Gloeocapsopsis sp. IPPAS B-1203: one gene and its partner. The main gene of each other region encodes a partner of the protein of the gene in region 2 in a complex. Links are inferred from orthologs where the notes say so. Each region holds a gene or a part of one and is shown on either strand. Other genes may lie near its edges.

The links.
Region 1: the proteins of pheS (region 2) and pheT are in contact, whole or in part, in a crystal structure (PDB 6P24), measured with the Escherichia coli proteins. The link is inferred for Gloeocapsopsis sp. IPPAS B-1203 from one-to-one orthologs.

Annotation. Positions count from the first base shown.
Region 1 is NZ_PEIG01000010.1:49,898-53,347, reverse strand. What follows is about bases 265-3,383. They hold pheT (phenylalanine--tRNA ligase subunit beta), read right to left. Parts: upstream 2,987-3,383; coding sequence 542-2,986; downstream 265-541. Other genes in these bases: CSQ79_RS17690 (hypothetical protein), read right to left, coding at 3,186-3,383; CSQ79_RS17700 (YciI family protein), read right to left, coding at 265-519. Outside these bases: CSQ79_RS17705 (cobalt-precorrin-6A reductase), read left to right, coding at 1-144; more of CSQ79_RS17700, read right to left, coding at 250-264; more of CSQ79_RS17690, read right to left, coding at 3,384-3,413.
Region 2 is NZ_PEIG01000023.1:20,903-24,064, forward strand. Bases 285-3,115 are described here. They hold pheS (phenylalanine--tRNA ligase subunit alpha), read right to left. Parts: upstream 2,286-3,115; coding sequence 1,284-2,285; downstream 285-1,283. Other genes in these bases: CSQ79_RS25690 (RecQ family ATP-dependent DNA helicase), read left to right, coding at 285-1,275; surE (5'/3'-nucleotidase SurE), read left to right, coding at 2,464-3,115. Also shown: more of CSQ79_RS25690, read left to right, coding at 1-284; more of surE, read left to right, coding at 3,116-3,162.

The DNA of each region.
Region 1 (3,450 bases), on a different replicon or contig from region 2:
ATTAAACGTCTTGTCGCAACTCAACTAGGTATTCCTTTAATCACAATAAGTAGACCAATAGTTAATTATCCACAACAAACTAGCGATTTATCTGTTGTATTAGATTTTTGTCGTCAGCACCTCAACCCAAGCCTTTACAGTTAATTGATATTAACCTTAGCTAGGCTTGGCAAATAAATTCGCAACAATTCGTCTGGGTAGCTCCGAAGGAAGTAGCAGAGCACCTGCGGTTGATGTCAATCGACCTACTTAAAAAGCTTGAATCCACTCTTTAATAGAGTACTCAGTCCAAACTCCATTTTTCCAATAAGGATCGGCTTCAACAAGTTGATGGACTGTTGCTGCATCCTCAGCTTCGTAAATGCCAAAAACCTTTGTTAAATCCTTTGTTGGACCGATTGTAATCAACACTCCAGATTCTTTTTGTGCAGCCAGGCCGTCGAGATGAGCCTGTCGATAAGGAGCGCGTTTTTCTAGTACATTATCGCAGTAACTTCCCCACATTACGTACTTAGGCATAGTCTTCCAGTAATTTGCAAACTCAACTGCGTAGATTTACGCCAAATTTTTCTACTAAAGATTCTCGCACTTTCTGGTGTACAGGTTCGATGTCCTCATCTGTTAGAGTCCGGTTTTGAGCGCGATACACCAAGCGAAACGCCAAACTTCTTTGTCCTTGTGGGACGTGTTCGCCGCGATATTCATCAAACAATTCCACCGATTCGAGTAATTCTCCGGCTGCAAGGGCGATCGCGCGTTTTATTTCCGCAACAGAGACTTCTAGATGAGCGAAAAATGCGATATCTCTAGGTGAAGCTGGATAAGTAGAATACGGACGGAATCTTGGGACTAAAACTTCGTCGCGATCCCAATAATCTAAAATCACATCTAAATCAAGTTGAAATACATAAACCGCATCTGGTAAGCCTTTTTCTTGACGTAATTGAGGATGGACTTGTCCAAAATCACCTAATCGATTACCCTGCAACCATAACGATGCAGTACGTCCTGGATGCAAGCGGGAGTCTTGATGACTGGGTTGAAACTCCACCTTCAAGCCCAAGCGTTGAAAGACACTTTCTAGAACGCCCTTAGCTTCAAACCAAGTCAAAGGATGTTCTTTTCCACCTGACGTCCACTTACCTTGAGTGACATCTCCACCTAAAATTCCACCTAAAGCCTCAGCTTCGAGCAAGCCATCTTCTTCTTGCCAGAAAATGCGCCCAATTTCAAAACCATTCAAGCTGCCATTACCTTGCTCTAGGTTGTACTGAAAAGCATCAATCAAGCCAGAAATTAAATCTGTGCGCAGTGCTGAATATTCAACAAAAATTGGGTTGGTGAGTACAATTTGTCGATCTTGTCCTGGCTTACCTAATGAATAATGAATCAATTCTGTCAATCCAGCAGCGCGGAAAGCTTCGCGGAGTTGGCGAGTGAGTTGCTGTTCTAGGGAAAGATAGCCAGGCTCTGTTTTTTCAGGTAAAGTGTCGCAAAAGCGATCGTAACCATACAACCGTGAAATTTCTTCAATCAAGTCAATTTCGCGCTCTAAATCGCGGTGACGATATGGCGGAACTGTTACACTCAAGACTTTTTGTTCAGGTGATGGTTTGACTTGACATCCGAGTGCGGTAAGAATTTGCTGAATATCTTCTGATTGTAATTCGCCTGTAGTCTCTCCTAAGTCTATTGGTCCTAAAACCTGGTTGACGCGGTTAAGACGTAGTTCAATCGAACGTGACAGCGCACCAACTTCGGGACGTGCATCAGCAAACTGCTGTTGTACAACAACACCTCCAGCTAATTCACGCATAAGCATTAAAGCGCGACGACAGGCTAGCTCTAATTCAGCAGCGTTAATTCCCCGTTCGTACCTTGCTGAAGCTTCTGTACGTAAACCTTGGCTCCGTGCAGAACGACGAATTGCGACAGGATCGAAGAGTGCAGCTTCTAGAACGAGGTTTTGAGTACCTTCATGCACTTCTGTTGCTTCGCCTCCCATAACCCCTGCTAAAGCAACTGGTTTATCGTGCGCGGTAATCAGTAAAGCTTGATTGGAAAGCGTGCGCGTTTGACCGTCCAGCGTTTTTAGTGTTTCGCCAGCTTGTGCGAATCGGACACCGATCGTTAATTCTGATTGAGTTTCACTAACAGCTAAAAGGCGATCGCGATCAAAAGCATGTAGCGGTTGACCCCATTCCAGCACAATGTAGTTTGTAATATCGACAACATTATTGATTGGGCGAATTCCTGCGGCTTGCAATCGCTGTTGTAACCATGCTGGTGAAGGAGCAATTTTTAGAGATTCGATCGCCGTACCCATGTAAGCAGGGCAAGCTTGTGATTCTACGATATTAATAGTTAAATTCTTTTTACCAGCTGAGATTGAGCTTTCCTGTGCTGCTGGTAATCGCACTGTTTTACCTGTAATTGCAGCGACCTCTCGTGCTACACCAACCATACTTAATGCATCAGCACGATTTGCCGTTGCTGTCAAGTCAAGAATGACATCATCTAAGCCAAGCAATGGGCGAACATCACTACCTAATGGCACTTCCTGCTCAAAAATATGAATTCCTGCAGATTCTTTAGCTAATCCCAACTCAGCTAAAGAACAAATCATGCCTTCAGAGCGTACTCCGCGTAGTTTTGCTGCTTTGATTTTGACGTCAATTTTGGGCAGATAAGTACCAACTAACGCGACCGGCACATAAATTCCCGCCCGCACGTTAGACGCACCGCAGACTATATTTAATAGTTCTGAAGAAGCAGTTCCCACATCTACTGTCGTGACACTGAGTTTATCAGCATTGGGATGGCGTTGACACTCCAGTACTTTTCCGACAACCACTCCCTCTGCCCAAGTACGACGATCTTCAATTTCTTCTACTTCAAACCCTGCCATTGTTAACGTTTCCGCCAATTCTTCTGGAGAAAGAGTCAACTCAACCAGTTCTTGCAACCAATTCAGAGAAATACGCATGGAGTATGCTTGCTTAAACTTCAGCCAGACTATCTTATCAAATTGCAAAGCTTTGCATACATTGCCGTGCCAGCGAAACCATTTGATGTGCTCCAATTCATATAGCCGAATGCAACTAAGAATCTTTGCTGCTCAATCACTTTGCTACCTGCTTCATCGCAGCAAACTGCATGGTAATAGGAACCTTTCAAGCAAATATTCAGCCTGTCTGCTTAAACTGAAAGAAGTAGATATAGCTGCCATCGAGTTTAACCATCCAGGGTATTTGAGGCAGTGGCAATTCATTGTCACTGAGTTCTCCTGCAAACCGTTGGGCAACTTGTTGCAAGTTATTTTGCGCAATAATACTGTTGATATGCTGCAACAAGCAACGGAACACTAAACAGGAATAAAGGACTGTTGTAAGTACAACTACCCGTTTCGCCAAGGATATAATCCTTAAATCAGTTTTCTGTTCCGATACT
Region 2 (3,162 bases):
GGGGGTAAATCGATTTGCTTTCAACTTCCGGCATTACTGCAACCTGGTTTAACGCTGGTAGTGTCGCCGTTAGTCGCTTTGATGGAAAACCAAGTCAAAGAATTACGCGATCGCCGCCTAGCAGCTGCACTATTACACAGCGAATTATCAACATATCAACGCAAGCAAATTTTACAGCAATTAGAACGACAGCAGCTCAAGTTACTTTATCTTTCACCCGAAACACTGCTTAGTGCACCTGTGTGGGAACGCTTGTGTCAACCGCAAGTAAAGATCAACAGCCTGATTCTTGATGAAGCACATTGTTTAGTACAGTGGGGAGATACCTTTCGCCCAGCATACCGCCGTTTAGGTGCAGTACGACCTGCATTGTTACAATCAAAACCACAGGGAACAAAAATTGCGATCGCTGCTTTTACCGCTACTGCCGATCCGCAAGCTCAAAGTATAATTCAACAAGTTTTACAACTCCAGCAACCTCAATTCTTTCGCCAAAATCCCTATCGTTCAAACCTCCACCTTAAAGTTCAAACCGTGTGGACACCACGCGGTCGAAAACAACAGTTATTAAAATTTATTCAAGCCAAACCAAAACAGGCTGGATTAATTTATGTGCGTACACGTCGAGATAGCGAAAGTTTAGCTCAATGGTTGAACCAACAAGGTTACACTACAGCTGCTTACCATGCAGGTTTAAGCCCAGAAGAACGTCGAGAAATTGAAAATCACTGGTTAAGTAGCAAAATACCTGTTGTGGTTTGTACCTCAGCATTTGGCATGGGGATTAATAAGCCCGATGTCCGCTGGGTAATTCACTTTCATGCACCAATGTTACTTTCCGAATATGTGCAAGAAATTGGACGCGCAGGGCGTGATGGTAAACTCAGTATTGCTTTAACACTTGTGAGTGAACCGACAGGATGGCTAGATTCTGAAGATAAGCAACGTCAAGAATTTTTTACGGCATCAGTGCGATCGCAATACATCAAAGCACAGCAGTTAGCCAAAAAGTTACCTACAAAAGGTGAAGTTCCGCGAGATGCTGAAAGTGCGATCGCCCTTGCACTACTTCACAGTAATGGTCAACTTGAATGGCAAGATCCTTTCAATTACATTATTCATCAGACACGCTTACAATCTCCAGGACAACTCAATGTCGCGGATCAAATTAATGAATATCTGAACACTCGTGCGTGTCGTTGGCGATTTCTCTTAAGTGCATTTGGGTTCGATCAAGCAGCATTTAATTGTGGACATTGCGATCGCTGTCGTTAGTTTGCATTCTAAAACTGTTGTAAAAAGCGCAAGTCGCTGTTATAGAAACGACGAATATCATCAATTTCGTGCAATACCATTGCTAATCTTTCCACACCCATTCCTGCAGCAAACCCTGTATAAACTTCAGGGTCGTAACCTACGGCTTTAAGCACATTAGGATCAACCATACCGCAGCCCATTACTTCTAACCAACGACCTTTCCATTGCACGTCTACTTCGGCGGAAGGTTCAGTAAAGGGAAAATAACTTGCGCGGAAGCGAATTGGTGAATCACCGAATAATTCTTGTAGGAATATTTTAACTGTTCCTTTGAGGTCGGTAAAAGTCAAACCTTCATCGATTGCCAAAATTTCGATTTGGTGGAACACTGCGGCGTGGGTAGCATCTACAGTATCGCGACGATAGCAGCGTCCTGGAATTGCAACTCTTACTGGCGGATCGTTATCTTCCATGTAGTGAATTTGCACGTTGGAAGTATGCGTCCGTAGTAAGTTTCCATCAGGAAGAAACAAAGTGTCCTGCATATCGCGTGCAGGATGATCTGGTTGGAAATTAAGTGCTTCAAAATTATAGTAATCAGTTTCCATCTCTGGTCCTTGAGCCACAGTGTAGCCTAGACCAACAAAGATATCCAGCACCCTATCCATTGTACTGTGGAGCGGATGAACGCGACCAAGCGGGCGGTAAACACCAGGCATGGTGACATCAATCGTTTCTGCTTTTAATTGTGCTTGAATTGCAGCCGCTTGTAATTTTTGACGCTGGTTTTCTAGTTCGTCTTGTAAAGCTTCTTTAACAACATTGGCGATCGCCCCAATTTGCGGACGTTCTTCAGCACTCAATTGCCCCATGCTGCGCAATAATCCTGATAGTTGACCCTTCTTACCGAGGTAAACTACTCGAAGTTCCTCTAATCGATCCAAGGAATCAGCAGCAGCGATCGCGCTTATGCCTTCTTGTCGTAAAGTTTCTAGTTGAGCCTTTAAAGTGCTAGGCTGATTGCTCATGCTTGTTGTATTCAACAGTAATTCTCTGAAAGCCAGCTATTCAATTCAATATTAAGTGTATCGTATCAGTTTAAAAGGGAGTAGGGGCGAGGAGCGAGTGGCTAGTGATTAGTGGCTAGTGATTAGTGGCTAGTTACTAATTCTTCCCCTGATCTCCGACCTCTGATCTCCGACCTCTATGAAATTACTTATCTGCAACGACGACGGTATTTACGCGCTGGGAATTCGTACTCTAGCCGATACTTTAGCAGCAGCCGGACACGAAGTTACTGTTGTTTGTCCAGATCGCGAGCGATCGGCAACTGGACATGGATTAACGTTACATCAACCAATTCGTGCGGAACTTGTCGAGTCGGTATTTCACCCTAGTATCAAAGCTTGGGCTTGTTCAGGAACTCCTGCTGACTGCGTGAAACTAGCACTATGGGCATTGCTTGATAGTCCACCAGATTTTGTGCTTTCCGGTATCAATCAGGGTGCAAATTTAGGTACTGATATTCTCTACTCTGGTACTGTTTCCGCCGCTATGGAGGGTATCATTGAGGGTATACCTAGTGTCGCACTGTCACTGACAAGTTTTACTTCTAAAGCATTTCAACCGGCTGCGACATTTGCAGTTGATTTACTCGACAAGATCGCAAGTCAGCCTTTACCCGAAGTCATGTTACTCAATGTTAATATTCCTGCGGTCGAATTAGCAGAAATTGCAGGGGTGCAAATCACACGTCAGGGAATTCGTCGCTATGTTGATGTCTTTGAAAAGCGTGTCGATCCGCGTGGTAAAACTTATTACTGGCTAGCTGGAGAGTTACTTGAAGACGTTACACCAGCCAAACAAGGTTTAGATCTACCGCAGGATATGCCAACTGATGTCGAG